One region of the Streptomyces sp. NPDC039465 genome, then DNA from elsewhere that is predicted to be linked to it. Evidence: riboswitches for the same ligand, from Rfam matches in the RefSeq annotation. Region 1 holds a riboswitch; each other region holds the start of a gene.

The links. A riboswitch is a leader RNA that binds a small molecule or an ion and turns the genes downstream of it on or off. The one in region 1 is predicted to bind cobalamin.
Region 2: another riboswitch for cobalamin. It lies ahead of ACZ7LT_RS26920 (energy-coupling factor ABC transporter permease); the one in region 1 lies ahead of cobN (cobaltochelatase subunit CobN).
Region 3: another riboswitch for cobalamin. It lies ahead of ACZ7LT_RS21970 (ribonucleoside-diphosphate reductase subunit alpha); the one in region 1 lies ahead of cobN (cobaltochelatase subunit CobN).
Region 4: another riboswitch for cobalamin. It lies ahead of ACZ7LT_RS00350 (cobalamin biosynthesis protein); the one in region 1 lies ahead of cobN (cobaltochelatase subunit CobN).

Annotation. Positions count from the first base shown of each region.
Region 1 covers NZ_JBVKAP010000004.1:327,788-335,391, reverse strand. Annotated here, with positions in the region: gene cbiE (precorrin-6y C5,15-methyltransferase (decarboxylating) subunit CbiE) at 1-587, shown strand, start outside; gene cobM (precorrin-4 C(11)-methyltransferase) at 584-1,333, shown strand; gene ACZ7LT_RS15980 (FBP domain-containing protein) at 1,362-1,862, opposite strand; gene ACZ7LT_RS15975 (GNAT family N-acetyltransferase) at 1,943-2,653, opposite strand; gene cobN (cobaltochelatase subunit CobN) at 2,658-6,263, opposite strand; cobalamin riboswitch at 6,298-6,438, opposite strand; gene ACZ7LT_RS15965 (cobalamin biosynthesis protein CobG) at 7,482-7,604, shown strand, end outside.
Region 2 covers NZ_JBVKAP010000009.1:21,939-29,542, forward strand. Annotated here, with positions in the region: gene thrS (threonine--tRNA ligase) at 1-1,136, opposite strand, end outside; gene ACZ7LT_RS26895 (DJ-1/PfpI family protein) at 1,440-2,174, shown strand; gene ACZ7LT_RS26900 (GNAT family N-acetyltransferase) at 2,253-2,786, shown strand; gene dhaK (dihydroxyacetone kinase subunit DhaK) at 2,897-3,889, shown strand; gene dhaL (dihydroxyacetone kinase subunit DhaL) at 3,898-4,509, shown strand; gene ACZ7LT_RS26915 (PTS-dependent dihydroxyacetone kinase phosphotransferase subunit DhaM) at 4,506-4,916, shown strand; cobalamin riboswitch at 4,962-5,154, shown strand; gene ACZ7LT_RS26920 (energy-coupling factor ABC transporter permease) at 5,185-5,889, shown strand; gene ACZ7LT_RS26925 (energy-coupling factor ABC transporter substrate-binding protein) at 5,886-6,278, shown strand; gene cbiQ (cobalt ECF transporter T component CbiQ) at 6,285-7,034, shown strand; gene ACZ7LT_RS26935 (energy-coupling factor ABC transporter ATP-binding protein) at 7,031-7,604, shown strand, end outside.
Region 3 covers NZ_JBVKAP010000006.1:343,783-351,386, reverse strand. Annotated here, with positions in the region: gene ACZ7LT_RS21975 (ribonucleotide-diphosphate reductase subunit beta) at 1-946, opposite strand, end outside; gene ACZ7LT_RS21970 (ribonucleoside-diphosphate reductase subunit alpha) at 946-3,306, opposite strand; cobalamin riboswitch at 3,444-3,566, opposite strand; gene ACZ7LT_RS21965 (GNAT family N-acetyltransferase) at 3,631-4,134, opposite strand; gene mctP (monocarboxylate uptake permease MctP) at 4,251-5,879, opposite strand; gene ACZ7LT_RS21955 (DUF3311 domain-containing protein) at 5,876-6,130, opposite strand; gene ACZ7LT_RS21950 (GntR family transcriptional regulator) at 6,348-7,112, opposite strand; gene ACZ7LT_RS21945 (extracellular solute-binding protein) at 7,399-7,604, shown strand, end outside.
Region 4 covers NZ_JBVKAP010000001.1:61,397-69,000, reverse strand. Annotated here, with positions in the region: gene ACZ7LT_RS00360 (putative cobaltochelatase) at 1-892, opposite strand, end outside; gene ACZ7LT_RS00355 (cobyric acid synthase) at 1,066-2,595, opposite strand; gene ACZ7LT_RS00350 (cobalamin biosynthesis protein) at 2,592-3,554, opposite strand; cobalamin riboswitch at 3,590-3,729, opposite strand; gene ACZ7LT_RS00345 (hypothetical protein) at 3,820-4,041, opposite strand; gene ACZ7LT_RS00340 (inorganic phosphate transporter) at 4,054-5,319, opposite strand; gene ACZ7LT_RS00335 (class II aldolase/adducin family protein) at 5,587-6,243, shown strand; gene ACZ7LT_RS00330 (alpha/beta hydrolase family protein) at 6,321-7,448, shown strand; gene ACZ7LT_RS00325 (hypothetical protein) at 7,526-7,604, shown strand, end outside.

The DNA of each region.
Region 1 (7,604 bases):
CCGGCCTGCCCGACGAGGCGTACGAGCACGACGGCCAGCTCACCAAACGGCATGTGCGCGCCGCCACGCTGGCGGCGCTCGCGCCCGCGCCCGGCGAGCTGCTGTGGGACATCGGCGGCGGTTCGGGCTCCATCGGCATCGAGTGGATGCGCACGCACCGCTCCTGCCGGGCGATCACGGTCGAGCGGGACGCGGCGCGGGCGGCCCGTATCGTCCGTAACGCCGACGCGCTCGGCGTCCCCGGGCTGCGGGTCGTCACCGCCGCCGCCCCCGCCGGGCTCGCCGGACTCCCCCGCCCCGACGCGGTGTTCATCGGCGGCGGACTGACCGCGCCCGGCCTGCTCGACGCCTGCTGGGAGGCGCTCGCGGAGGGCGGGCGACTGGTCGCCAACACCGTGACGCTGGAGTCCGAGGCGCTGCTCGCGGAGCGCTACCGCCGCCACGGCGGTGAACTGATCCGGCTCGCCGTCGCCCACGCCGTGCCGGTGGGCGGCTTCACCGGCTGGCGTCAGGCGATGCCGGTCACGCAGTGGTCGGTCGTCAAAACCACCGAAACGTCCGTCACCGGAACAGGAGATCGAGGATGACCGTCTACTTCATCGGCGCGGGCCCGGGGGCGGCCGACCTGATCACCGTGCGCGGCGCGCGCACGCTCGCGTCCTGCGGGGTCTGCCTGTACGCGGGCTCCCTCGTGCCCACCGAGCTGCTCGCCGAGTGCCCACCCGACGCCAGGCTCGTCGACACCGCCCAGCTGGACCTGGACCAGATCGTCGCGGAGATCGTCCGCGCCCACGAGGCCGGCCAGGACGTGGCCCGGCTGCACTCCGGCGACCCGTCCGTCTTCAGCGCGGTCGCCGAGCAGATGCGGCGCCTGGACGCGGCGGGCATCCCGTACGAGATCGTGCCGGGCGTCCCGGCGTTCGCGGCCGCCGCGGCCGCGCTGAAGCGGGAGCTGACCGTGCCGACGGTCGGCCAGACCGTCATCCTGACCCGGATCGCGCAGCAGGCCACGCCGATGCCGCCCGGCGAGGACCTGGCGACCCTCGGCCGCAGCGGCGCGCTGCTCGTGCTGCACCTCGCCGCCCGGTACGTCGACCGGGTCGTCGACGAGCTGCTGCCGCACTACGGCGCCGACTGCCCGGCCGCCGTCGTCGCCCTGGCCAGCCGCCCGGACGAGGTGGTCCTGCGCGGCACCCTCGACGACATCGCCGCGCAGACGAAGGCGGCCGGCATCACGAAGACCGCCGTCATCATCGTCGGCCGGACGCTCGCCGCCTCGGAGTTCCGCGACAGCCACCTCTACGACCCGGCCCGCGACCGCCACACCTGCTGACCCGCGGCCGGCGGCCGGCGGTCAGGCCTCAGCCAAGCACCTTCGCCGCGAACGCGTGCACGTTGCCGAGCGTGCGGGCGATCTTCTCGTCCGGCGTGAGCGTCTCCTCGTACCGGGGGCGCATGGCCGGCTCCCGCTTGCCCCGTACGTACAGGGAGCAGGCCAGGTCGGCGCAGGCGTAGATGCCGACGGTGTTGCCCTGGCGGCCCGGCTCGCCCGCGCGGGGGGCGGCGAAGAGGGCGACGCCGGAGGAGGCGTGCCCGGTCAGGCAGAACTGGCAGAGGCTGGACTTGAGCGCGCTCGTGCGGGCCTTGTCCGGGGTGCGCAGGGTGATCCCGACCGGGCGGCCGTCCGTCCCCGGGATCACCAGATGGCCGCGCAGCGGCGCGCCCGGGTCGCGCCAGCCCAGGAAGTCGAGCTCGGACCAGGGCAGTTCGGCGAAGTCGAGGGGGAGCTTGAGACGGTTCGCCTCGCCTTTGGAGCAGTTGGCGAAGGAGCCGCGGATCTGTTTCTCGGTAAGTGGTTCCACTCCGCAAACGGTACGTACGAGACTGGAGGGGAGCATCCGAGTTTTTCGCGCGGGCTTTCGAGCCGGGCCTCGGGCCGGCCTCAGGGCCCGTAGACGTCCGTGACCTCCAGGACCCGGACGGTGATCTCCACGCCCGCCGCGAGCTCCGCCCGCTCCGGGTCCGCCCGGAAGGCCGCCAGGGCCTGCCGGGAGGGGAACCGCAGCAGATGGACCTCGCCGAGGCCGTCGCCCGTGCGCAGCCTGCGCTCCAGCCGCCCGCCGTGCCGGGGCAGCAGGGCCAGCACCCGGTCCTCGTAGGTGCGGGCGGCCTCGGCGGCGGACGGCGGGAAGTCGACCAGGACCGCCAGCTGGACGGCGGCCGGGTCCGCCGGCTCCAGGCTCTTGTGGAAGTGGACGTCGACGTGGCCGCCGGGGATGCCCTCCGTACGGCCCGTCTCCACATAGCCCAGGCGCCGGTAGAACGGCGGGGCCTGGAAGGAGAAGGACGAGACGACCATCCGGGTGCAGCCCCGGCGGCGGGCCTCGTCCTCGGCCGCGCGCATCAGCCTGGTCCCCCAGCCGCCGGTGCGGTGGTCCTCCCGTACCCACAGCATGTCGACACCGCCGAGGCCGCCCCAGGTCCAGCCGGTGAGGCCGCCGATCAGCTCACCGGTCGAGGGATCGGTGGCGCGGACCGACAGCTCGGCCTCGTCGTCGAAGCCGGTGGCCGCGTTGTTGAACGCGGTCAGCTCCTTGTCGAGGCGCGCCGACAGCTCCTTGTCGGCGCCCCCGACCGTCAGATCGTCCGTCACGGCGTCACTCGTCGCCTTCCAGGTCGCCCTCGGTCTCCAGGAACACCTGCCGCAGCGCGGCCAGCGTCTCGGCGTCCGGCTTCTCCCACATGCCCCGGGACTCCGCCTCAAGGAGCCGCTCCGCGATGCCGTGCAGGGCCCAGGGGTTGGCCTCCTTCAGGAAGGCCTGGTTCTCCGGGTCCAGTACGTACGTCTGCGTGAGCTTGTCGTACATCCAGTCGGCGACCACGCCGGTCGTGGCGTCGTAGCCGAAGAGGTAGTCGACGGTGGCCGCCAGCTCGAAGGCGCCCTTGTAGCCGTGGCGCCGCATCGCCTCGATCCAGCGCGGGTTGACCACCCGGGCGCGGAAGACCCGCGAGGTCTCCTCGACGAGGGTGCGGGTACGGACGGTCTCGGGGCGGGTCGAGTCGCCGATGTACGCCTCGGGCGCCGTGCCCTTGAGCGCGCGGACCGTGGCGACCATGCCGCCGTGGTACTGGAAGTAGTCGTCGGAGTCGGCGATGTCGTGCTCGCGGGTGTCCGTGTTCTTCGCGGCCACCGCGATGCGCTTGTAGGCGCTCTCCATCTCGTCGCGGGCCGGACGGCCGTCCAGCTCGCGCCCGTACGCGTAGCCGCCCCACACCGTGTACACCTCGGCGAGGTCGGCGTCCGTACGCCAGTCCTTGGAGTCGATCAGCTGGAGGATGCCCGCGCCGTAGGTGCCCGGCCGGGAGCCGAAGATACGGGTCGTGGCGCGCCGCTCGTCGCCGTGCTCGGCCAGGTCGGCCTGGGTGTGGGCGCGGACGAAGTTCTGCTCGGCCGGCTCGTCGAGCGAGGCCGCCAGGCGTACGGCGTCGTCGAGGAGGCCGATCGTGTGCGGGAACGCGTCCCGGAAGAAGCCCGAGATGCGCAGGGTCACGTCGATGCGGGGGCGGCCCAGCTCGGCGAGCGGGATCGGCTCCAGGCCGTTCACCCGGCGCGAGGCGTCGTCCCAGCGCGGGCGGATGCCGAGCAGCGCCAGGGCCTCGGCGACGTCGTCACCGGCCGTGCGCATCGCGCTGGTGCCCCACAGGGACAGGCCCACCGACGTCGGCCACTCGCCGTTGTCGGTGCGGTAGCGCTCCAGGAGCGACTCGGCGAGCGCCTGCCCGGTCTCCCAGGCGAGCCGGGACGGCACCGCCTTCGGGTCGACCGAGTAGAAGTTGCGGCCGGTGGGGAGCACGTTGACCAGGCCCCGCAGCGGGGAGCCGGACGGGCCGGCCGGGACGAAGCCGCCGTTCAACGCGTGGACCGCGTGGGTGAGTTCGTCGGTGGTGGCGGCGAGCCGGGGGACGACCTGCTCGGCGGCGAACCGCAGCACGGCGGCCACGTCCGGGCCGTGGCCCTCGGCGACGGCCGGCACGGCCTCGACCGCCCAGCCGGCGGCCTCCATCGCCTCCACCAGCACGCGCGCCTTCGCCTCCGCCTCGTCGGCGGTGGTGCGGGTGGCGGCCGACTCGTCCAGGCCGAGGGCCTCCCGCAGGCCGGGCAGGGCCTGCGTGCCGCCCCAGATCTGGCGGGCGCGCAGGATCGACAGGACCAGGTTGACCCGCTCGGGGCCGGTCGGGGCGCCGCCGAGGACATGCAGGCCGTCGCGGATCTGCGCGTCCTTGACCTCGCACAGCCAGCCGTCGACGTGCAGCAGGAAGTCGTCGAAGCCGTCGTCGTCGGGGCGGTCGTCCATCCCCAGGTCGTGGTCGAGCTTGGCGGCCTGGATCAGGGTCCAGATCTGGGCCCGGATCGCGGGCAGCTTCGCCGGGTCCATCGAGGAGATCTGGGCGTACTCGTCCAGGAGCTGTTCCAGGCGTGCAATGTCACCGTAGGAGTCGGCGCGCGCCATCGGCGGGACGAGGTGGTCGACCAGGGTGGCGTGGACCCGGCGCTTGGCCTGGGTGCCCTCGCCCGGGTCGTTGACCAGGAACGGGTAGATCAGCGGCAGGTCGCCGAGGGCCGCGTCCGGGCCGCAGGCGGCGGACAGGCCGGCGTTCTTGCCGGGCAGCCACTCAAGGTTGCCGTGCTTGCCGAGGTGGACCATCGCGTCCGCGCCGAAACCGCCGTCGGCGGCGGAGGCCGCGATCCAGCGGTAGGCGGCGAGGTAGTGGTGGGACGGCGGCAGATCGGGGTCGTGGTAGATCGCGATCGGGTTCTCGCCGAAGCCGCGCGGCGGCTGGATCAGGACGAGCAGGTTCCCGCGGCGCAGCGCCGCGAGGACGATGTCGCCCTCCGGGTTGCGCGAGCGGTCCAGGAACATCTCGCCGGGCGGCGGGCCCCAGTGCTCCTCGACCTGTTCCCTGAGCTCCGCCGGCAGGGTGGCGTACCACCGCTTGTAGTCGGCGGCCGGGATCCGGACCGGGTTCTTCGCCAGCTGCTCCTCGGTGAGCCAGTCCTGGTCGTGGCCGCCGGCCTCGATCAGGGCGTAGATCAGCTCGTCGCCGTCGCCGGAGACCAGGCCGGGGATGTCCTCGACCGGGCCGAAGTCGTAGCCCTCCTCACGGAGCCTGCGCAGGAGAGCCACGGCGGAGGCGGGGGTGTCGAGGCCGACGGCGTTGCCGATGCGGGAGTGCTTGGTGGGGTACGCGGACAGGACCAGCGCGAGGCGCTTGTCGGCGTTGGGGATGTGGCGCAGCTTGGCGTGGCGCACGGCGATCCCGGCGACGCGGGCGGCGCGCTCGGGGTCGGCGACGTACGCGGGCAGGCCGTCCTCGTCGATCTCCTTGAAGGAGAACGGGACGGTGATCAGCCGGCCGTCGAACTCGGGGACGGCGACCTGGCTTGCGGCGTCCAGCGGGGACAGGCCCTCGTCGCTCTCCTCCCAGGCGCTGCGCGGGCCGGTGAGGCAGAGCGCCTGCAGGATCGGCACGTCCAGGGCGGCGAGCGCCCCCGCGTCCCAGGCCTCCTCGTCGCCGCCGGCCTGCGCCTCGGCGGGCTTGGTGCCGCCGGCGGCGAGGACGGTGGTGACGATCGCGTCGGCGCCGCGCAGCTGGTCGAGGAGTTCGGGCTCGGGGGCGCGCAGCGACGCCACGTACAGCGGCAGGGCGCGGGCGCCGGCGTCCTCGACGGCGTCGCAGAGGGAGCCGACGAAGGCGGTGTTGCCGCTCATGTGGTGGGCGCGGTAGTAGAGCACGGCGATCAGCGGGCCGTCGTCGTTCTTCGCCGTGCGCTCCAGGGGGCCCCAGGTGGGGGCGGGGGCCGGGGGTTCGAAGCCGTGGCCGGTGAGCAGGACGGTGTCGGAGAGGAAGCGGGCGAGCTGCTCCAGGTTGGCCGGGCCGCCGTGCGCGAGATAGGCGTGGGCCTCGGTGGCGACGCCGATGGGAACGGTGGAGGCGGCCATCAGCTGGGCGTCGGGGGCCTGTTCGCCGGTGAGGACGACGACGGGCCGCGTCTGCTCCTCGGCGAGGAGCACGTCCAGCCCCTCCTGCCAGGCCCGCAGCCCGCCCAGGAGCCGTACGACGACGAGATCGGCACCCTCCAGCAGCCCGGGCAGGTCGTCCAGCGGCAGCCGGGAGGGGTTGGCAAACCGGTAGGCGACGGGCCCGTCGGCCGCGCGGGCGCTCAGCAGGTCGGTGTCGGAGGTCGACAGCAGCAGGATCATGCGCGTGCGGGCCTTCCTCGGGGTGTCCGCGCCCCGGGTGGTCTGGTGGACGGCGGGAGTTCCTGACTCACCGGCTCGTCTCCTACCCCGGCTCACAGTGGCGGGACCGCGCCGGATTCTCACCGGGCTTCCTCCCTAGGGCCTGGGACCCTGTGCCGTTCTGCATAGTAAGTCGTGTCCGCCCAGTGCAGCACAGCAGCCCGGGAAGAGCAGTCGACAACGAGAGACCGCGGCTTTTCACATCAATACGAGCCACGTGCGACCACTCGACTACTCGTTCGAGTGAAGCAGGGGGATTCATCGGACGTTGCTCCCGCGGGGGAGGCATGGTCGGCAGCGATTCATAGGGCTTGAGGAAGACGAGGCGGCAAATGGCAGGTGCAGCGCGCGAGAGGAAGAGCGAACTGCGCCCGATCGCGGCCTGCTTCACCGTCGCCGCGCCTGTGGGCGCCCGCATCCGGGACCGGTTACATCTGACCGAGGCCGACAGCGAAGTCTTTACCGCTGTCGGCAGGCACAACGGGCACCACCAGCGTGTTGATCTCGCTGCGCGTATCGCCCTGGGGAATGTGCGGGCGAAGGACACCCGGCGCGCCGGACGGAAGAAGAAGCTGACGGCGGTGTCATCCTCCCGCTGGGCCGGGGCGATGACCAGGGCGAGTGAGGACCAGTACCAACTCTCCCTGCGGTGCCTGTACAGCGAGCGCACATCCTTGCGTCGCGCCATCGAGATCATTGGCAAGCGCCTTGCGGTCCCGTGCGGTCGACGCAAGGGCAAGACGCGGGGCCAAGGCTTGGTCGTCATCGCAGTCGATCCCGCCTATACGTCCCGCTGGGGCGCTCAGCACTGGCGAGCCCCCCTCCAGCAGCAGACCAGAACCACCGTCACAGGGCACCACGGTGCCGCTGTGGCGATCGGCAGGCGCGGCCTGGGATACCGAATCCGGCGTCGGCCAGGTGTGACCTCCGCTCACCAGAGGATGAGCACGAGGAGAGCTACCGGCCAGACCGGACTCCTTCCCGGGCCACGCGGGACCGTGAGCCCACCCAGGACAGCGGGCACGCCTGACGAAGGCGAGAAGACCCGACCGTGCCGAGGTGACCAACTCGCGCTGTTCCCAGCCCCTCAAGACCGTTCGGAGGAGCACCGGCTCAGGCCGGTTCATGACGATTTGACCACCCCTGGCCAGCGTCAAGAGGAACGGTATGCTCGCCGCCATGTCGCCCACCCCACCTACCCTGCCCGACCAGGGCGAACCTCTTATACGGGACCGCGGTGACGCCTGCCCCGGGGCGCTCCGGCTGCACCCCGCCGACGACGGCCGTCTGGCCCGACTGCGC
Region 2 (7,604 bases), on a different contig from region 1:
AGGCGGCGTCCGTCGCGCAGGCGCAGCGCGACCTGGTCGTCGGCGGCCTCCTTCGCGCCGACGACGGCCTGGTACGGCACCAGCCGGGCCTCCCGGATCCGGGCGCCCAGGCTGCCGCGGTCGGGCGCGGCCATCTCGGCCCGCAGTCCGAGCCCGGCGCAGCGCCGGGCCAGCGCCTCGGTCTGGGGCAGCTCTGCTTCGGAGACGGGCAGGACGGCCATCTGGGTGGGGGCGAGCCAGGCCGGGAAGGCGCCGCCGTGCTGCTCGACGAGGTGGGCGACGGCCCGCTCCACACTGCCGATGATGCTGCGGTGCACCATGACCGGCCGGTGTTTCGCGCCGTCCGGCCCGATGTAGTGCAGATCGAAGCGCTCGGGCTGGTGGAAGTCGATCTGGACGGTGGAGAGGGTGGACTCCCGGCCGGCCGCGTCGGCGACCTGTACGTCGATCTTGGGGCCGTAGAAGGCGGCCTCTCCTTCGGCCGCTTCGTAGGGCAGCCCGGAGCGGTCGAGGACGTCGGTCAGCAGGGCGACGGAACGCCGCCACAGCTCGGGGGCGGCGACGTACTTGCCGCCGGGGCCAGGCAGGGAGAGCCGGTGGCGGACGGGGCGGATGCCGAGCGCCGCGTAGGCCCGGCGGATCATCTCCAGGGCGCTCTGGGTCTCTTCGGCGACCTGGTCCAGGGTGCAGAAGATGTGCGCGTCGTTCAGCTGGATGGCCCGGACGCGGGTGAGTCCGCCGAGCACGCCGGAGAGCTCGGAGCGGTACATTCCGCCCAGTTCGGCCATACGCAGGGGGAGTTCGCGGTAGCTGTGGGGGCGGGAGCGGTAGATCACCGCGTGGTGGGGGCACAGGCTGGGCCGCAGGACGACCTGCTCGCCGCCGAGGTCCATGGGCGGGAACATGTCGTCGCTGTAGTGGGACCAGTGCCCGGAGATCTCGTACAGCTCCCGCTTGCCGAGGACCGGGGAGTAGACGTGGCGGTAGCCGGCGCGGCGCTCGGCGGCGCGGATGTACTCCTCCAGGGTGTGCCGGACGGTCGCGCCGTCGGGCAGCCAGTACGGCAGCCCCGCCCCGATCAGCGGGTCGGTGTCGAACAGGTCCAGCTCGCGGCCGAGCTTGCGGTGGTCGTGCACGGTGGTCTCCTCGCGGGTGGGGGCGGGTGACCCGGCACGACGAAGCCCCGGGGCACTCGCCCCGGGGCTTTCGACTGAGACAGCGTTCAGCGCGCCGGGACACTCTCCGGCGTCGTCGTGATGGCAGCGCGCTTCATACGGAGCACGGTAGACAGGCAGCCGCGAAGGCCGCACATGATTTTTCCGGCCGCGGTCCGTGCCCTTCCGAGACGCACGGGAACTCCACTGAGTGGTGATGCGACCAACTTCCCGTGAGGCCGCCGGGGTTCGGCGGCGCGGACGGGCGGGGCGGAGGCTGGAGCCATGGTGGGGATCGATCGTCGGAGCGCGCTGATCTCGGCGGCGGGTGTGGGCGCCGCCGCGTGGGGCGTGGCGGCCGGGACCGCGGCGGCGGCCGCGCCGCGGTTGCGCAGTGCGCGGGAGCCGCTGCGGGTGCACATCGTCGCGTTCGACGGCGCGGAGGAGCTCGATGTGTTCGGCCCACTGGAGGTGTTCGCCGCGGCGGCCTCCATGGGGCATCCGGTGCGGCCGCTGCTGGTGACCAGCGGCGGGCCGGGCCGGGTCACGGCGAGCTTCGGCACCGACATCGCGGTCCCGGGCTCCTGGGATCCGCGGGCGGCGGACGTGATCGTCGTCCCCGGCGGCGGCTTCCGGAACCGGCAGGGGCCGGGAGTCTGGTCCGAGATCGCCAAGGGCGTCCTCACCCGCGGGCTGCGGCGCGCCGAACGGCCGTCGCTGACCCTGCTCGGGGTGTGCACCGGAGTGATCGTCCTGCACGCGGCCGGCGTGATCGGCGACCGCCCCTGCACCACCCACCACCGCGCCCAGCAGTACCTGAAGGACGAGGGCGCGGACGTGCGTACCGTCCGCGTGGTGGACGACGGAAACCTCGTGTGCGCGGGCGGGGTCAGCTCCGGCATCGACGGGGCGCTGTGGCTCCTGGAACGGGAGCTCGGCTCCCAGGCGGCGACGTCCGTCGAGGCTCTGATGGAGTACGAGCGCCGGGGCACGGTGCTGCGCACGGCGGGCACCTCGTAGGCCGGGCGGCCCGCGTCCGGACCCGAGGGGTGTGACGCCGCCTCTCGGGCGGCCGACGCGCGGTGACAGGATGGAGGCATGACCGAGATCTTCACTCCCCGCCTCCTGCTGCGCCGCTGGCGCGAGGAGGACGTGATCGCCATGGCCGAGATCAACGCCGATCCGGCCGTGATGCGCTGGATCGGCGACGGGTCCGTGCTCGACCTGGAGCAGACGGCGGAGGCGATCGAGCGCTGGGAGGAGGAGTGGGACGACGAGGGCTTCGGGTTGTTCGCGGTCGAGCTGCTGGGCTCGGGCGAGCTGGCCGGCTTCACCGGTCTTTCCGTGCCTGAGTTCCTGCCCGAGGTGCTGCCGGCCGTGGAGGTCGGCTGCCGGCTCGGGACCCCGTTCTGGGGCCAGGGCTATGCCTCGGAGGCCGCACACGCCTCGCTGGAGTTCGCCCTGCAGGACCGCGGGCTCGACCGGGTGGTCGGCATCTGCCGGGCCGGCCACGACGCCGCGGAGAACGTGATGCGCAAGCTGGGCATGCGGCTGGAGCGGGAGACCGTCGACCCGCGGTTCGGCTTCCCGCTGCTGGTGCACGCGATCGACCTGACGGAGTACAGCGGCTGAGCGGCGCCCCCTGGCGCGCGAGGAGGGAATATCCGTCGCGACGCGTGTGAAGGATGGGATGGACGACCGACGCCCCGTCGATCGTGCGGCCGATCCGCGAGGAGATTCCGTTGAGAATGCTGATCAACGTCCCTGAGACCGTCGTCGCCGACGCGTTGCGCGGCATGGCCGCCGCGCATCCGGAGCTCACCGTCGACGTGGAGAACCGGATCGTGGTGCGGCGGGACGCGCCGATGGCCGGGAAGGTCGCGCTCATCTCCGGTGGCGGGTCCGGGCATGAGCCGCTGCACGCGGGGTTCGTGGGGCCCGGGATGCTGGCGGCCGCCTGCCCCGGGGAGGTGTTCACCTCCCCGGTGCCCGATCAGATGGTGCGGGCCGCGGCCGCCGTGGACAGCGGGGCCGGGGTGCTGTTCGTGGTCAAGAACTACACGGGGGACGTCCTCAACTTCGACATGGCCGCCGAGCTCGCCGAGGACGAGGGCATCCAGATCGCCAAGGTCCTCGTCAACGACGACGTGGCGGTGACCGACAGCCTCTACACCGCCGGACGGCGGGGCACCGGCGCCACCCTGTTCGTGGAGAAGATCGCGGGCGCGGCGGCCGAGGAGGGGCAGCCTCTGGAGCTGGTGGAAAGCGTCGCGCGGCGGGTGAACGAGAGGTCGCGGAGTTTCGGGGTGGCGCTGAGCGCCTGCACCACTCCGGCCAAGGGCAGCCCCACCTTCGATCTCGCCCCCGGCGAGCTGGAGTTGGGGATCGGGATCCATGGCGAGCCGGGGCGTGAGCGGCGCGCCATGATGACGTCGCGGGAGATCGCGGACCTCGCCGTCGACGCCGTCCTGGACGATCTGCGGCCCGGCGGCCCGGTGCTGGTCCTGGTCAACGGCATGGGCGCGACACCGCTGCTCGAGCTGTACGGGTTCAACGCGGAGGTGCAGCGGGTGCTCAGCGAGCGGGGGGTGTCGGTCGCCCGAACGCTCGTGGGGAACTATGTGACCTCGCTTGACATGGCCGGCTGCTCCGTCACCCTCTGCCAGGCCGACGAGGAGCTGCTGCGACTGTGGGACGCGCCGGTGAAGACGCCCGCCCTGCGCTGGGGACGGTGAGGGCCGCCATGTCCGACCCGACCGCTCTGGACGCGCTCTTCTTCCGGCGCTGGCTGACCACCGCCGCGGCCGCCGTCGACCGTGAGGCCGACCGGCTCACCGAACTGGACTCGGCCATCGGCGACGCCGATCACGGCACCAACATGCGGCGCGGTTTCGCCGCCGTCGCCGCCGCCCTCGACAAGGAGGAGCCCGCCACGCCCGGGGCCGTACTGACCCTGGCGGGGCGGCAGTTGATCTCGACCGTCGGCGGGGCGTCCGGGCCGCTGTACGGGACGCTGCTGCGGAGCACCGGCAAGGCGCTGGGTGAGGCCTCCGAGGTCAGCCGCGACCAGCTGGCCGAGGCGCTGCGTACGGGCGTGGCCGCGGTCGCCCAGCTCGGCGGCGCCGTGGCCGGGGACAAGACGATGCTGGACGCCCTGGAGCCGGCGGCCTCGGCGCTCGGCCAGTCGTTCACGGCGGCGCGGGAGGCCGCCGAGGAGGGCGCGCTGGCTACCGTACCGCTGCGGGCGCGCAAGGGCAGGGCCAGTTATCTCGGCGAGCGCAGTGTGGGGCATCAGGACCCGGGGGCGACCTCGTCGGCGCTGCTCGTCGCGGCCCTGGAAGAGGTGGCCCGGTGAGCGCCGTAGGACCGGTCGGGATCGTGCTGGTGTCGCACAGCGCGCAGGTCGCGGCCGCCGTCGCCGAGCTGGCCGTGGGGCTGGCGGCGGGCGGCGCCACCGCACCCGTCGCCCCGGCCGGCGGGGCGCCGGACGGCGGGCTCGGCACCAGCGTGGAGCTGATCACCGAGGCCGCGCGGGCGGTCGACCGGGGCGCGGGCGTCGCGGTCCTGGCCGACCTGGGCAGCGCCGTACTGACGGTGAAGGCGCTGCTCGCCGAGGGGGACGAACTGCCCGAGGAGACCCGGCTGGTGGACGCGCCGTTCGTGGAGGGCGCCGTCGCGGCGGTCGTCACGGCGTCGGCCGGCGGGGACCTGGACGCGGTAGAGGCGGCGGCCGGGGAGGCGTACGCGTACCGCAAGTCATGATGCGTACGCATCCGTGCGCGGCTTGTGATGCAGCAGGTCAACGCACTAGTGTCACACCGCCTTGGTGAACGGGAAACCGGTGAAGTACCGGTGCGGCCCTCGCCACTGTGATCGGGAAGTCCGGCTCCCTCCGCAAGGAAGCCACTGGACCGCCGCGGGAGACCGCGGCGTCCGGGAAGGCGGAGCCCGGGCGGCAGGACCCGTCAGCCAGGAGACCGGCCAAGGCGCGTCAGTCCATCCACGAGGTGCTGGAGAGGGTCTCCCAACCATGCATATAGCCGAGGGGTATCTGCCCCCGTTGCACGCGGCCGCCTGGGGCGTCGCGTCCGCTCCCTTCGTCGTCCACGGCGTACGTGCCCTGACCCGCGAGGTCAAGGCCAATCCCGAGTCCACTCTGCTGCTCGGCGCGTCGGGCGCCTTCACCTTCGTGCTCTCCGCCCTGAAGATTCCGTCGGTGACGGGCAGTTGCTCGCATCCGACCGGGACGGGTCTGGGCGCGATCCTCTTCCGGCCGCCGATCATGGCGGTGCTTGGCACGATCACACTGCTCTTCCAGGCGCTGCTGCTCGCGCACGGCGGTCTGACCACCCTGGGCGCCAACGTCTTCTCGATGGCGATCGCCGGGCCATGGGCCGGCTTCGGGGTGTACTGGCTGCTGCGCCGCTTCGACGTGCCGCTGATGGTGAGCGTGTTCTTCGGCGCGTTCGTCGCGGATCTGGTGACGTACTGCGTCACCAGCGTCCAGCTCGCCCTGGCGTTCCCCGACCCGAGCAGCGGCTTCCTGGGCGCGCTGGCCAAGTTCGGTTCCATCTTCGCCGTCACCCAGATCCCGCTGGCGGTCAGCGAGGGCCTGCTCACCGTCCTGGTGATGCGGCTGCTGATCCAGTCCAGCAAGGGTGAACTGACCCGGCTCGGCGTGCTGCTCCAGGGCGGGCGCAAGGGCGACACGACGACGGAGGCCGCGGTCCGATGAGCCGTAACGCGAAGATCAACACACTGCTGCTGCTCGTCGTGGCGGCGCTCGCCGTCCTGCCGCTGGTGCTGGGGCTCGGCGACCACAAGGAGGAGCCGTTCGCCGGCGCCGACGGCGAGGCCGAGGCGGCGATCACGGAGATCGAGCCGGACTACGAGCCGTGGTTCAGCCCGCTGTACGAGCCGCCGTCCGGCGAGATCGAGTCGGCGCTGTTCTCCCTCCAGGCGGCGATCGGCGCCGGAGTCCTCGCGTACTACTTCGGGCTGCGCAGGGGCCGCCGCCAGGGCGAGGCCCGGGCCAAGGCCGCCGAGCACCACGAGGTGGCCGAGGCGCACGGGACCGGCGACGGTGCCCGTGACGGATCCGCCGCCGGTCATCCGCTCCCCTAGCCGCCGGTGCTGCCCATCGACGCGGCGGCGCACAGCAGTCGCTGGCGCCGCCGTCATCCGTGCGAGAAGGCCGCGCTCGGCTTCGGACTGACCCTGTGCGCGGTCTGTCTGCCGCCGTGGCCGGGGGCCGTGCTGGTCGCGGCCGTCACGCTGGCGGTTCTCCTTGGCCCGGCGGGGGTCGCGCCGCGCCAGCTGTGGCGGGCATTCCGGATCCCGCTGGGTTTCTGTGTGACGGGGGCGGTGCCGCTGCTCTTCCAGGTCGGCGGGGCGGAGGGGTTCGTCACCCTGGCCCCCGACGGGCCGGTGCGGGCCGGCGAGCTGCTGCTGCGGACCTCGTCCGCGTCGCTCGGGGTGCTGCTGTTCGCCTTCACGACACCGGTCTCCGACGTGCTGCCGCGGCTGGTACGGGCCGGGGTTCCGGCGCCCGTGGTGGATGTCGCCCTGGTCATGTACCGGATCAGCTTTCTGCTCCTCGACGCCATGGCCCGGATCCGGCAGGCGCAGGCCGCGCGGCTGGGGCTGACCACCCGGGCAGCGGCCTGGCGCTCGCTGGCCGGGCTCGGCGCGACCGCGTTCGTCCGCGCCTTCGACCGGGCCCAGCGGCTGCAGGGCGGTCTCGCCGGGCGCGGCTACGACGGCACGCTGCGGGTGCTGGTGCCCGAGGCCGTCGTCTCCCGCCGTTTCCTCGCCGCGACCGGGGCGCTCCTCGCGGGTCTGGTCGCCGTCACTCTCGTACTGGAAAGGTCCCTGCCGTGAGCCCTGAGTCGCCTGTTGTTGAGCTGGTCGGGGCGGGTTTCGCCTATGAGGACGGCCCGCCCGTCCTGGAGGGGATCTCCTTCGCCGTACCGCGGGGCCGGGCGATGGCGCTGCTCGGCCGCAACGGCAGCGGCAAGACGACGCTGCTGCGGCTGCTCAGCGGCGGGCTGCGGGTGGGCCGGGGCCGGCTGCTGCTCGACGGCGAGGATGTGTCGTACGACCGCAAGGGTCTTACCCGGCTGCGGACGACCGTGCAGCTGGTCGTGCAGGACCCGGACGACCAGCTGTTCGCGGCCTCGGTCGAGCAGGACGTGTCGTTCGGGCCGATGAATCTGGGGCTGGCCGAGGAGGAGGTACGGGCCCGGGTGGCCGAGGCCTTGGAGGCGCTGGACATCGTGGCGCTGGCGGACCGGCCGACGCATCTGCTGTCATACGGGCAGCGCAAGCGGGCCGCCATCGCGGGCGCCGTCGCCATGCGGCCCCGGGTGCTGATCATGGACGAGCCGACGGCCGGGCTCGACCCGCACGGGCAGGAGCGGCTGCTGGAGGCGCTGGCCCGGCTGCGGGCGT
Region 3 (7,604 bases), on a different contig from region 1:
GCTCGAAGAAGTTGGTCAGCTCCTGGACGCCCTGGAGCTCCATGAACGCGAACGGGTTCTCCGAGCCGTACACCGGCGCGAAGCCCAGCCGCTGGAGGCGCTGGTCGGCGACGCACTGGAGGTACTCACGCATCGACTCGGTGTTCATGCCCGGCAGACCGTCGCCGCACAGGTCGCGGCCGAACTGCAGCTCCGCCTCCACGGCCTCCTTCAGCATGTCCGTGACCTGCTGCTGGAGCGCGTCGTCGAAGAGCTCCGGCTCCTCCTTGCGGACGGTGTCGACGACCTCGAACGCGAAGTTCATGTGCATCGTCTCGTCCCGGAACACCCAGTTGGTGCCGGTCGCCAGACCGTGCAGCAGGCCCCGGGACCGGAACCAGTACACGTAGGCGAACGCGCCGTAGAAGAACAGACCCTCGATGCACGCCGCGAAGCAGATCAGGTTCAGCAGGAAGCGGCGGCGGTCGGCCTGGGTCTCCAGGCGGTCGATCTTCTCGACCGAGTCCATCCACTTGAAGCAGAACTGCGCCTTCTCGCGGATGGAGGGGATGTTCTCGACGGCGTCGAACGCGGCGGCCCGGTCGTCGGGGTCGGGCAGGTAGGTGTCGAGCAGCGTCAGATAGAACTGGACGTGCACGGCCTCCTCGAAGAGCTGGCGCGACAGATAAAGGCGCGCCTCCGGGGAGTTGATGTGCTTGTACAGCGTCAGCACGAGGTTGTTCGCCACGATCGAGTCGCCGGTCGCGAAGAACGCCACCAGACGGCCGATCATGTGCTGCTCACCCGGGCTGAGCTTGGCGAGGTCGGCCACGTCGGAGTGGAGGTCGACCTCCTCCACGGTCCAGGTGTTCTTGATCGCGTCCCGGTAGCGCTCGTAGAAGTCGGGGTAGCGCATCGGACGGAGAGTCAGCTCGAAGCCCGGGTCGAGCAGGTTTTTCTCGGACATTACTGGCAGGCCTCGCAGGACTCGGGGTTCTCAAGGGAGCAGGCGATCGCGTCGGCGTCGGCGGCCGTCTGCTGGAGGGGGACGGTGGTGGCGGCGCGGGCCGCGCGGGCGATCTTCGTCGCCGGGCGGGAGCGCAGGTAGTACGTGGTCTTCAGCCCCTGCTTCCAGGCGTACGCGTACATCGACGACAGCTTGCCGATCGTCGGCGTCTCCATGAACAGGTTCAGCGACTGCGACTGGTCCAGGAACGGGGTCCGCGCCGCGGCCATGTCGATCAGACCGCGCTGCGGGATCTCCCACGCCGTGCGGTACAGCTCGCGCACCTCGGCCGGCACCCAGGTGAAGCCCGCCACCGAGCCGTTGGCCTCGCGCAGCGCCTCACGGGTCTGCGCGTCCCACACGCCGAGCTCCTTCAGCTCCTCCACCAGGTAGGAGTTGACCTGGAGGAACTCACCCGAGAGCGTCTCGCGCTTGAACAGGTTGGAGACCTGCGGCTCGATGCACTCGTACACACCGGCGATCGAGGCGATCGTCGCGGTCGGGGCGATGGCGAGCAGCAGCGAGTTGCGCATTCCGGTCTTCGCGATCCGCGCCCGCAGCGCCTCCCACCGCTCCGGCCAGGCCTTCTCCACGCCGTAGTGGTCGGGGTGCAGCACGCCCTGGGCGGTACGGGTCTCGGCCCAGGCCGGGACCGGGCCGTTGCGCTCGGCGAGGTCGGCCGAGGCCTCGTACGCCGCCAGCATGATCCGCTCGGCGATCTTCGTGGACAGCGCCTTCGCCTCGGCGGAGTCGAAGGGCAGCCGCAGCTTGAAGAAGACGTCCTGGAGGCCCATCGCGCCCAGGCCCACCGGGCGCCACTTGGCGTTGGACCGGCCCGCCTGCTCGGTCGGGTAGAAGTTGATGTCCACGACCCGGTCGAGGAACGTCACGGCCGTACGGACCGTCTCGTCCAGGCGCTCCCAGTCCAGCTCGCCCGTCCCGGGGAGCACGAACGCGCCGAGGTTGACCGAGCCGAGGTTGCAGACCGCGGTCTCGTCGTCGTTGGTGACCTCGATGATCTCGGTGCAGAGGTTCGAGGAGTGCACCACCGTGCCGGGCAGGGCCGTCTGGTTCGCGGTCCGGTTGGAGGCGTCCTTGAACGTCATCCAGCCCTGGCCGGTCTGCGCGAGCGTACGCATCATGCGGCCGTACAGGTCGCGGGCCGGCATGGTCTTCTTGGCCAGGCCCGCCGCCTCGGCCTTGAGGTAGGCGGCGTCGAACTCCTCGCCGTACAGGTCCACCAGCTCCGGCACGTCCGCCGGGGAGAACAGCGACCACTCGCCGTCCGCGTCGACCCGGCGCATGAACTCGTCCGGGATCCAGTGCGCGAGGTTCAGGTTGTGCGTACGCCGGGCGTCCTCACCGGTGTTGTCGCGCAGCTCCAGGAACTCCTCGATGTCCGCGTGCCAGGTCTCCAGGTAGACCGCGGCCGCGCCCTTGCGGCGGCCGCCCTGGTTCACCGCGGCGACGGAGGCGTCCAGCGTCTTCAGGAACGGCACGATGCCGTTGGAATGGCCGTTGGTGCCGCGGATCAGCGAACCGCGGGCGCGGATACGGGAGTACGAGAGGCCGATGCCGCCCGCGTGCTTCGACAGCCGCGCGACCTGGTGGTAGCGGTCGTAGATCGAGTCCAGCTCGTCCAGCGGCGAGTCCAGCAGATAGCAGGAGGACATCTGCGGGTGGCGGGTGCCGGAGTTGAAGAGCGTGGGGGAGGAGGGCAGGTAGTCCAGCCGGCTCATCAGCCGGTACAGCGAGGCGACCTCGTCCAGGGCGAGCTCGGAGTCGTCCTCGGCGAGACCGGCGGCCACGCGCAGCATGAAGTGCTGCGGGGTCTCGATCACCTTGCGGGTCAGGGGGTGGCGCAGCAGATAGCGCGAGTAGAGCGTGCGCAGACCGAAGTAGCCGAAGCGGTCGTCCGCGTCGAGGTCGATCAGCGCGTCCATACGGGCCGCGTGCAGCGCCACGAAGTCGGCCGTACGGTCCGCGATCAGGCCCTCCCGGTGGCCGACCGCGACCGACGCGGAGAACGACACGGCGCCCTGGCCGGCCGCCTCGTCGGCGATGGCGCGGGTGAGCAGCCGGGCGGCGAGCCGGGAGTAGGCGGGGTCCTCGGAGATCAGCCCGGCGGCCGCCTCGGTGGCCAGCTCCCGCAGCTCCGCCTCGTCCGAACCGGCGTGCCGGCCGCGCAGCGCGGCGGCCGCCACCCGTCCCGGGTCGGTCTCGGGCAGATCGGCGGTGAGGTCGGTCAGGGTCCGCAGGAGTACGGTCCCGGGTCCGTCGTTCTCAATCGCTGAGGCCGGATCGGCGGGCGCGATGGTCACTGTGGGGGCTCTCCCTCGCTCGGCTCGGGGCCGGCGGCAGGAGTCGGGGCGCACGGGCACACACCGGTGACGGCGGATGCGCGGCGTCCACCGGCCCATTCCGCGAGGCCCGGACGTCTTCGGCACCCGGAACGGACGGACCGGGCGCGCTGTCGGCAGGTCCTCGGACTCATCGGGTGCACACGTACACCAAACACACCGTTGCGGGACAGTTCCGGATTTCCACCGGATTCCCCTGCGACGACAGCGAGCATGAGCATACATGTGGGGGGCGCCGGATGCGGCACCCCCCACATGTTGTGTGTCGTGTATCCGGACTCCCCGTCAGAGCTCCAACCCGTAGGTGAGCAGCCGGAGACCGGGAATCGGCTCCCAGTCCCGCTCAGGAGTCCGTACGAACCCCATCCGCTCGTAGATCCGGTGGGCCGACCCCATCGACGGCTGGGTCGACAGCATCAGCCGTACGCACCCCTCCGTGGCCCGCGCCCGCTCCACACAGGCCCGTACGAGCGCCTCGCCCGCTCCCTGTCCGCGCGCCTCCTTGGAGACCGCCAGCATCCGGAACTCGGCCTCGTCCGCCCGGGCGACGTCGGCCCACGGCCGCGCCCCTGAGGCGACGAAGGTCACGCCACCGAGGAGGCACCCCCGGGGGTCCACGGCGACCAGCACCTCCGCCTCGGCGGCCCGGCGGGCCACGTCCCGCAGGACGCCCAGGTAGTCGTCGTCCTCGTTGAGATCGAGGTGGCCGTCGTCCAGATAGGCCTGTGCGGTGAGTTCGCCGAGGGCCTCGTACTCGGCCGGCAGTGCCGTACGAATGGCTATCTCCATGGCGTGAGTGTGACCCGGCCGGGCCGCCGGCGCCCACCGAATCGCCGCGCACACGCGACGAGGGCCGCCGGGCGCTCCGCGAAGGAACACCCGACGGCCCTCGGGAGGCCGGGAGGTCAGTGCGCCGAGCCGGCCGTCGCCGGAGGCAGCTCCGTCTTGACGCCCGGGTCGCCCGCGTCCGCGGTGTAGTCGGACGGGGAGGTCTCGTCGACGCCCTCGGGCGCCTTGGCCGCCCGCAGCACGAAGGTGAGCACGACCGTCACGACGACATTCAGGACGAACGCGGTCAGACCGATGTAGCCGATCTCGCCGATGCCGGGGATCTCGGCCGACGAGCCGCCGAAGTGCTTCTGCGTCGGACTCGCGACCCCGTACGCCGCCGCGGTGCCGTAGACCATGCCGACCGCCCAGCCGGCCAGCAGCGCCCAGCGGTGGAACCAGCGGGTGAACAGGCCGCCCACCAGCGCCGGGAAGGTCTGGAGGATCCAGATGCCGCCGAGGAGCTGGAAGTTGATGGCGACGGTCTTGTCCATGGTGAGGACGAAGGCCAGCGCGCCCACCTTCACCAGCAGCGACACCAGCTTGGAGACCTTGGTCTCCTGCGCCGGCGTGGCGTCCGGCTTCAGGAAGTCCTTGTAGATGTTGCGGGTGAAGAGGTTCGCGGCCGCGATCGACATGATCGCCGCCGGGACCAGCGCGCCGATGCCGATGGCGGCGAAGGCGATGCCCGTGAACCAGTCCGGGAACATGTTCTCGAACAGCTGCGGGATGGCCAGCTGACCGTTCTTCACCTTCACACCCGCGGCGATCGCCATGAAGCCGAGCAGCGCCAGCAGGCCCAGCATCAGCGAGTAGAGCGGCAGGATCGTGGTGTTGCGGCGGATGACTTCACGGCTGCGCGAGGAGAGCGTCGCCGTGATCGAGTGCGGGTACATGAAGAGCGCGAGCGCGGAGCCCAGCGCGAGGGTGGCGTACCCCCACTGGCCCATCTCCCCGGGCACGAGCGCCCCGCGCGGCTTGTCGGTCGCGGGGTTGATCTGCGCGTACGCCTCACCGGCCTTGGCGAAGATCTCGTCGAAGCCGCCGAGCTTGATCGGGATGTAGATGATCGCCACCGCGATGACGATGTAGATCAGCGTGTCCTTGACGAAGGCGATCAGCGCGGGGGCCCGCAGGCCGGAGGAGTAGGTGTAGGCCGCGAGCACACCGAAGGCGATCAGCAGCGGCAGGTCCTTGATGAACCAGTGGGTGGTCTCGCCGCCGCCCACGCCCATCACGTCCAGGACGGCCTGGATGCCGACGAGCTGGAGGGCGATGTACGGCATGGTGGCGAGCAGGCCGGTGACGGCGACCGCCAGCGACAGGCCCTTGGAGCCGAAGCGGCCCCGGACGAAGTCGGAGGTGGTGACGTACCCGTGCTTGTGCGACACCGACCAGAGCCGGGGCAGGAAGGTGAAGATCAGCGGGTACACCAGGATCGTGTACGGGACGGCGAAGAAGCCCGCCGCGCCCGCCGCGTAGATCGCCGCCGGGACGGCGACGAAGGTGTACGCGGTGTAGAGGTCGCCGCCGAGCAGGAACCAGGTCACCCAGGTGCCGAACGAGCGGCCGCCGAGGCCCCATTCGTCGAGGCTGTTCTCGTTCTCCGCCCGGCGCCAGCGCGAGGCGAGGAATCCCATGACCGTGACGGCCAGGAAGAAGAAGATGAAGACGGCGAGTGCGACGCCGTTCACGCCGTCCTTCACTTCGACGCACCTTCCTTGCGGGCGCGCTGGTCACGCTGCCACAGCTTGTACGCGACCATCGTCAAAGCGGTCGAGATCAGGACCCAGGCCATCTGGTACCAGTAGAAGAACGGCATGCCGATGAAGGCCGGCTCGGTCTTCGCGTACGAGCTCACCCAGAGCATGGCCACGAACGGTGCGATGAGGCACAGCGCCACCACGACGCGCAAAGGCGTGATGGTCGGCGGTTTTCCTTGCGTCTCTTCCGACATACGGCGATACCGTCCCCTCCGCTGATCACCTGCGTAATGCGCAGGAAATCTAGGGGACTGTTTCGGTCTATGGAACCCCCGTCCGAATAACGGACGAGTGTCGATCTGACCGCCGGCCCTGGACATACCGGTGCCCCGGCACTCCTCACGGATGTGCCGGGGCACCGGTTCACCGAATTACCAGGCTTTTCTCAGCCGTTCGGGCCAGTCCTTCGGGTCAGCCGTTCGGCCGCTGCAGGCGGGCGACGAACTTGTAGCGGTCGCCGCGGTAGACGGAGCGCACCCACTCCACCGGCTCGCCGTTCTCGTCCCGCGAGTGCCGGGAGAGCATCAGCATCGGCAGGCCGACGTCCGTGCCGAGCAGGCCCGCCTCGCGCGGGGTGGCGAGCGAGGTCTCGATCGTCTCCTCGGCCTCGGCGAGGTGGACGTCGTACACCTCCGCCAGCGCCGTGTAGAGAGAGGTGTACTTCACCAGCGACCGGCGCAGGGCCGGGAAGCGCTTGGCGGACAGATGGGTCGTCTCGATGGCCATCGGTTCGCCGCTGGCCAGCCGCAGCCGCTCGATCCGCAGCACCCGCCCGCCCGCGCTGATGTCGAGCAGCCCGGCGAGCGTGTCGTCGGCCGTGACGTACCCGATGTCCAGCAACTGGGAGGTCGGCTCCAGGCCCTGGGCGCGCATGTCCTCGGTGTACGAGGTGAGCTGGAGCGCCTGGGAGACCTTCGGCTTGGCGACGAACGTGCCCTTGCCCTGGATGCGCTCCAGGCGGCCCTCGACGACCAGCTCCTGGAGGGCCTGGCGCACGGTGGTGCGCGAGGTGTCGAACTCGGCCGCGAGGGTGCGCTCCGGCGGCACCGGGGTGCCGGGCGGAAGCGTCTCCGTCATGTCGAGCAAATGCCTCTTGAGCCGGTAGTACTTGGGCACGCGCGCGGTACGGGTGGTGGCCCCGCCCTCGTTCTCCGTACTGCCCCCGTCCGTGGCCATGGCCTGCCTTCCCGACTCCTGTGCTGTTGCCGTCACCGGCTCCTCCGTCTGCTGCGGCTCACATGGTGGCACGGACCGGTCACGGGTCGTCGCCCCTCCTCAGGTGTCGGTCCGATAACGGACCCGACTGCCCTTCTTATACACCCTTGACACCCCTAAAGGTCTAGGCCAAGCTCCCGGTACTGGTCTAAACCATTAAAGGCCAGGTCCCAGCCCCAACGAGCATGACGAGGCGTATGACTTCGCGCGGTGGGCAGGGGTTGCAGGCATCCCTGAGGAGGGTGGCGTGAAGCGCAAGCTCATCGCGGCGATCGGCGTCGCGGGCATGATGGTCGGCATTGCCGCGTGCGGCTCCGAGGACGGCAAGGGCGGGACGGACGCGTCGGGCAACAAGACCCTGACCGTCTGGGTGATGGACGGCTCGGCCCCGGACGCGTGGATGGCCGAGGTCACCAAGGAGTTCGAGGCCAAGCACAAGGGCGTCAAGGTCAA
Region 4 (7,604 bases), on a different contig from region 1:
TGACCTCCGTACGTCCCGCCCACGCGGCCAGCGCCGTCGCCGTACGCGCCATCACGATGTCGGCGCGCATGCCGTCCACCTCGAACGCGGCGCAGGTCGCGGCGATCTGGAGCAGGGCCGCGTCCCCGAGGACGACCTGCGGCAGCAGGGCGCGCGCGGCGACGATCCGCTCCCGCAGCGCGACCTCCTCGTCCGCCCAGCGGGCGGCGAAGGCGGCCGGGTCGTCCTCGAACGCCAGCCGCCGCCGCACGACCTCGACCCGCTGCTCGGGCTCGCGGGAGGCGGCGACCTCCACGGTCAGGCCGAACCGGTCGAGAAGCTGGGGCCTGAGCTCGCCCTCCTCGGGATTCATGGTCCCGACGAGCAGGAAGCGCGCGGCATGCCGTACGGAGACGCCCTCGCGCTCGACGTGGGAGGCGCCCATGGCGGCTGCGTCCAGGAGAAGGTCCACGAGGTGGTCGTGGAGGAGATTGACCTCGTCGACGTAGAGGATGCCGCGGTGGGCCTGCGCGAGCAGCCCCGGCTCGAAGGCCTTCACGCCTTCGGCGAGGGCCCGCTCGATGTCCAGCGCCCCGACGAGCCGGTCCTCGGACGCCCCGACGGGCAGCTCGACGAGCCGCGTCGCACGCGTGACGCCCGGCGCGGGCTCGTGCGGCCCGTCAGGACACTGCGGGTCGGGGGTCTCGGGCACGCACGAGAAGCGGCAGCCCTCGACGACGTCCATGGCGGGCAACAGCGCCGTCAAGCCGCGCACGATCGTCGACTTGGCCGTGCCCTTCTCACCCCGGACGAGCACGCCGCCGATGCCTGGTGAGACGGCGTTGAGCAGCAGGCTCAGCCGCATGTCGTCCATGCCGACGACAGCCGTGAACGGATAGGGAACCGAGGCCATTGAATCGATACCCCTTTCGAGGGAACTGCTGCGAGTGACGATGTCTGTGCGGCCGTGTCGGGTCATCATGGTGCGGTGTTCCCCGCGCACGCGGGGATGGTCCCGCGGTCAGCCCGGCTGTGGGCGAAGTTCTGGTGTGCTCCCCGCGCATGCGGGGGTTCTGCCCGGGCCGTTCACGGCGCCCCCGGCGGCACGAACGGCAGTCCCGCCGACGGGCCCTGCTCGATCAGCCGCAGCAGCGCGTCCGTGTCGGCGTGTTCCTCGATCAGGTCGCCGAGGCGGTCCAGCTGCTCCTCGCGCAGCGCGCCGAAGGACGTGTCCGGCGCGGGTACGAAACGGCGGCCCGCCGCGGCCGCGACCTCCCGCAGGAACGCCCGCCGGAAGCCGTCGCTCTCCAGCGACCCGTGCCAGTGCGTGCCCCACACCGCGCCCACCCGGCAGCCGTCCAGGAACGGCTCGCCACCGCGCACGTCGGCGACGCCGTGGTGGATCTCGTACCCCTCGACCCGCTCCCCGAGCGCCTCGCCCACCGGCCGGGCGAGGGTCTTCTCGCGGGCGAACCGTACGTCCACGGGCAGCAGCCCGAGCCCCTCGACCTCACCGGCCCGGGACTCGACGTCGTCCACGATCCGCTCCGCCAGGGCCTGGAAGCCGCCGCAGATGCCCAGCACCGGCCGGCCCTCGGCCGCCCGGCGCCCGATCGCGTCGGCGAGGCCGCGCTCGCGCAGCCAGGCCAGCGCCTTCACCGTCCCGCGGGTGCCGGGGACGACGACCAGGTCCGCGTCGACGAGCTCCTCGGCCCGGTCCACGAACCGCACCACCACACCGGGCTCCGCGGCGAGCGCGTCCACGTCGGTGAAGTTGGACATCAGGGGGACCGCGCACACGGCGACCCGCAGCACGTCCGCACCGACCGGCGGCGCCACCACCGACTCGCGGACCGCGCCCCGCAGGGGCACCCGCAGCCCGTCCTCCTCGTCGATGCCGAGCCCGTGGGCGTACGGCAGGACCCCGAACGTCGGCCGTCCCGTGAGCCCCTTCAGCATGTCGAGCCCCGGCGTCAGGAGCGTCACATCGCCCCGGAACTTGTTCACGAGATAGCCGGCGACCAGCTCCTGGTCCTCGGGCGCGAGCAGCGCCGTCGTACCGAAGAACTGGGCGAACACCCCGCCGCGGTCGATGTCCCCGACCACCACGACGGGGAAGCGCGCGGCGCGCGCGATGCCCATGTTCACGATGTCGGTGCGGCGTAGATTGATCTCCGCCGGACTTCCGGCCCCCTCGCAGATCACGGCGTCATACGTGCCCCGCAGCTCCTCCAGGCACGCCACCACCGGCTCGTACAGCTCGCGCTGCCGTCCGCCGTGGTAGCCGCGGGCGCTCATCTCGCCGACCGGCTTGCCCATGAGCACCACCTGGCTGGAGCGGTCGCTGCCGGGCTTCAGCAGGACCGGGTTCATCAGCGCCGTCGGCTCCACGCGCGCGGCCTGCGCCTGCATGGCCTGCGCCCGGCCGATCTCCGCGCCCTCACGGGTGACGAAGGAGTTCAGGGACATGTTCTGCCCCTTGAACGGCGCGACCTTGACGCCCTTGCGGACCAGCCAGCGGCAGATGCCGGCGGTCACGACGCTCTTGCCCGCGTCCGACGTGGTCCCGGCGACCATCAGCCCGCCGCCGAGGCCGCCCCCGCTCCCGCCCCTCATGTACGCCTCCGCTTCATGGCCGTCACGGCCAGCCGCCCGCCCACGCACGCGGCCAGGGCCAGCGCGCTCACCCGGCGCGACAGCCGCACCGCGCGTTCGATGTCCGCCACCTCGACGTCCCGGCCGTCGCCGTTGAGGACGGGCCGGTGCTCGACCCGGCCGCCGTACGAGAGGGTGCCGCCGAGCCGTACGCCGAGGGCGCCCGCGAACGAGGCCTCCACCGGGCCGGCGTTGGGGCTCGGGTGCCGGTCCGCGTCGGCCCGCCAGGCCCGCAGCGCGCCGCGCGGGTCGCCGCCGGCGGCCGTGGCCAGGGCGGCGGTGAGCCGGGCTCCGGGCCAGCCGGCGAGGTCGTCGAGGCGGGCCGAGGCCCAGCCGAAGCGGCGGTGGCGCGGCGACTTGTGGCCCACCATGGCGTCCAGGGTGTTCACGGCCCGGAACCCGACCAGACCGGGCACCCCGGCCACCGCGCCCCACACCAGCGCGCCCACGACGGCGTCGGAGGTGTTCTCGGCGACGGACTCCACCACCGCGCGGGCGATCCCGGGACCGTCCAGGGCCTGCGGGTCCCGGCCGCACAGATGCGGCAGCCGCTCCCGGGCGACCTCCAGGTCCGCGGCGGCGAGCGCCCCGCCGATGGCGCGGGCCTCGCGGCCCAGGGACGTACCGCCCACGACGGACCAGACGCAGGCCGCGGTCAGGGCGACGGACGCGGCGCCGTGGCCGCGTACGGCGCGGGCCGCGAGCGCGCCCGCGGCGGCGGCTCCTCCGGCGCAGACGGCGGTGTGCAGTGCGCCCCAGCCGCGATGGTCGCGCCAGAGCGCGCGCTCGACGGCTCCGGCGGCCCGGCCGAAGGCGGCGACGGGATGGCCCCGGCGGGGGTCCCCCAGGACGAGATCGGCCACCAGGCCTGCGGTGGCCCCGTACGCGTAGACAGCGGTCGCTCTGCTGCGGCCAGGCATGGCGCAATGTCCTCACTCAGGGTCCGCGCCCTGGCTCGACGTGACCGGCGGTGAGAGTTCCTGGCTCCCGGGGATCAGCTCCCCGGTCACAGTGGCGGGACCGCGCCGGATTCGCACCGGACTTCCTCTACTGCCGCCGTAATGGCCCCGGCAGTCCACCACGCTGCCCGAAGGCCCGTCAACTCACCCTTGACCTGCGCATACGGAAGGGCGGGCCGCACCTTGTGGTGCGGCCCGCCCTTCCGTATGCCGTGGAGCGCCGTGGTCAGACGACGATCAGATAGATGCCGTACGCCACGGCCGCCGCGCAGAGCGCGAAGCAGGCGTAGGCGCCGGTACGGGCCAGGGTGGCGGAGCCTCCCTGGGCGGCGGCCGACTCCTGCTTGGAGAGGCCGACGATGCCGAGGGTGAACAGGCCCACGAGGGCGACGGTCGCCACGAGGCTGACTCCGAAGACGGAGCCGAGAGCTGCCCAGTCGATCTTCATGTGGTTCGTTCCTTACAGCGCGGCGGCGGGGGCCGTGGGAGCGGCCGGGTCCGTGGGGGCCGGCGTGGGGATGGTGGTCTTCAGGTCCTCGTCCGCGACGGCGGCGACAGAGCCGGCCGGCGGCGGGGTGACAGCCGCGATGGCGGTGGTCACGACACCCGCGGGCTCGGCGTCGGGGCTGACGTCGTTGACGTTGGTGTGGTCGACCACCTGGCGGCGGGAGACGAGCCAGATGGCGACGCAGGAGGCGACCAGGAAGGCCGCGACGGCGTAGACGCCCCACTCGCCCTGGCTGGCGACGTACTCGGCTCCGGCCCCGACCAGGCCCGCGGCCGGAAGGGTCAGGCCCCAGGCGACGAACATCCGGGTGGCGGTCGACCAGCGGACGACACCGCCCTTGCGGCCCAGACCCGCGCCCATGACGGCGCCGGAGCAGGAGTGCGTGGTCGACAGGGAGAAGCCCAGGCTGGAGGAGGCCAGGATGACGGTGGCCGCGCTGGTCTGGGCGGCGAAGCCCTGCTGCGGCTGGAGGTCCGTGAGGCCCTTGCCCATCGTGCGGATGATGCGCCAGCCGCCGAGGTAGGTGCCGAGCGCGATCGCCACACCGGCGGAGACGATGACCCAGACGGGCGGGTTGGAGCCGGGGACGAGGACGCCGCCGGCGACCAGGGCGAGGGTGATGATGCCCATGGTCTTCTGGGCGTCGTTCGTGCCGTGGGCGAGGGAGACGAGACCGGCGGACGCGATCTGACCGGCCCGGTAGCCCTTCTCGGTCGTCTTGCGGTCCGCGTTCTTGTCGAGGCGGTAGGTCAGGCGGGCGGCGAACATCGCGGCCAGGCCGGCGACCAGCGGCGCGGCGATCGCCGGGATGAGCACCTTGGTCACGACGATCCCGCCGTTGACGCCACTGACGCCGATCGCGGCGATGGTCGCGCCGATGAGGCCGCCCATCAGGGCGTGGGAGGAGCTGGACGGCAGACCGACCAGCCAGGTCACCAGGTTCCAGAGGATCGCGCCGACGAGCGCGGCGAGGATGACTTCGGGCTGGATGCCCTCCTCGTTGACGAGCCCCTTGGAGATCGTCTTGGCAACCTCCACCGACAGGAACGCGCCGACCAGGTTGAGCACGGCGGACATGGCCACCGCCGTCTTGGGCTTGAGGGCACCGGTCGAGATGGTCGTCGCCATCGCGTTGGCGGTGTCGTGGAAACCGTTCGTGAAATCGAACACGAGAGCTGTCACGACCACAATCGCGAGCAGCAGCGTGATGTGTTCCATTTACCCAGGCAATCGTTTGACGTCAGTGGCTGGATGAACGTAGGCAACCTGAGTGAACGGAAGGTGAACTGGGAGGGTTGTGGTGGTGTCCCCATTCGGGTGCATGTCCCTCCGCTTCCCGTTCGAAGCGGCCCTCCGGCCCGTGGTTTCGGGGCAGGACGCGGCTTTCGGGCTCTTGCGGGTCTCTTCGGCCGGTCTGCCCCGCACCCCGGAAGAGATACTGATCACGTTGCCGCGGCCGCACCCCCCGGCTGGCACGATCACCCCATGGACCCCATGGAACAGACTCTCGAAGAGGCCTGGCGGGAGCTCGTGGCCACGGCCCGCAGGACCGTCACCGACGGACTCGTCGTCGGCACGTCGGGCAATGTCTCCGTCCGCGTCGGGGACCTCGTCCTGGTGACCCCGAGCGCGGTGCCCTACGACCGTCTCGCCGACGAGGACCTCCTCGCCGTCGGCCTCGACGGGCGGCCCGTGCGCGGCACGCTCCCGCCCACCAGCGAGCTGCCCATGCACCTGGCCGTCTACCGGAACACCTCCGCCGCCGCCGTCGTCCACACCCACGCCGTCCACGCCACCGCCGTCTCCACCCTCGTCCCCGAGCTCCCCGCCGTGCACTACATGACCGGCGCCCTCGGCGGCCCCGTCCGCGTCGCCCCGTACGCCCTCTACGGCACCGAGGAGCTCGCCGGCCACGTGCTCGACGCCCTCGACGGCCGCACCGGCTGCCTCCTGCGCAACCACGGCACCCTCACCTACGGCGACACCCTCGCCCAGGCCTACGACCGCACGGCCCAGCTCGAATGGATGTGCCACGTCTGGCTCACCGCGAGCACGCTCCCCGGCCGCACCCCCTCCCTGCTCACCCCTGCCCAGCTCGACGAGGCCGCCGAGAAGCTCCACGGCTACGGCCGCCCGGCCTGACCCGGCCCGGCCCGCGCCCGGCGCCGGGCGCGGGCCGCCCACTGGCACGGCGCGACGGTCGTGCCGACACTGGGAGCGTGCGCCCGGCTACAGCGACGGCAGCAGCCGTCACCACCCTGATAGGCATCGGCGCGGCCGCGGTCGCGGCCGGCCGGTACGCCAGCGACGCGGCCCTGCGAACACCGCCCGGCCGGCCCCTGCCCGGCGACCCCCGGCTCACCGTCCACGACACGGCGCCCGGCCGGATCACCCTGACCCGCAGCCTCGCCGCCCTGCGCCCCGGCACCTACGGCCTCGCCGGCAACGACCTGCACGCCGTCGTCGGCCCCGTCCTCGACGGCGTCGCCCACACCGCGGACACCGTCGTACGCCGCCTGGAGCGCGTGGAGCACGGCACCCCGCACACCGGCAGCCGCGTCCGGCTCACCCCCCAGCTCTACAGCGGCACCCCCGCCGACTCCCTCGGCCTCGACCACGAGGACCTGGAGGTCCCCGGCGAACTGGGCGCCCTCCCTGCCTGGCTCGTACCGGCCGCCCGCGGCACCTGGGTCATCACCGTCCACGGCCTCGGCACCACCCGGCACCACCCCCTCAATCTCCTCGCCTTCCTCAACCGCCACCAGTTCCCGGTGCTCAACCTCGCCTACCGGGGCGACCCGGGCGCCCCCCGCTCCCCGGACGGCCTCGGGCACCTCGGCGACTCGGAGTGGCGCGACGTGGACGCCGCCATCCGGCACGCCGTCCGCCTCGGCGCCGACCGCGTCATCCTGCACGGCTGGTCCACCGGCGCCGCGATGGCCCTGCACGCCGCCGCCAACTCCGGCCTGCGCGACCGCATCAGCGGACTCGTCCTGGACTCGCCCGTCCTCGACTGGGAGGCCACCCTGCGCGCCCTCGCCGCCGCCCGCCGCACCCCCAGCAGGCTCCTGCCGCTCGCCGTCCGGGCCGCCCAGGGCCGCACCGGCCTGCACGGCGACCGGCTCCAGGAAGCCGCCGACCCGGAGGTCATGCGCGTCCCGGCCCTGATCTTCCACGGCCCCGACGACACCATCGCCCCCTGGGGCCCCTCCCAGGAGCTGGCCGCCCGCCGCTCCGACCTCGTCACCCTGCACACCGTCAGGAACGCCCCGCACGCGGCCATGTGGAACGCCGACCCCGCCGGGTACGAAGAGGCGCTCCGGCGCTTCCTCACCCCCCTCATGTAGTCCCGCACCCCCTCATCCGAGCGCGGTGAATCTCATTCCGTTTGGGCTTTCGGGCCGTCAGCGGGAAGACTGCTCCCGTGACGTCTCGAAAGCCTGATGAGCAATTGGCGCGCAACTCCAGACTCCGACTCGTCCGTCCGCGGCCCCTCACCACGG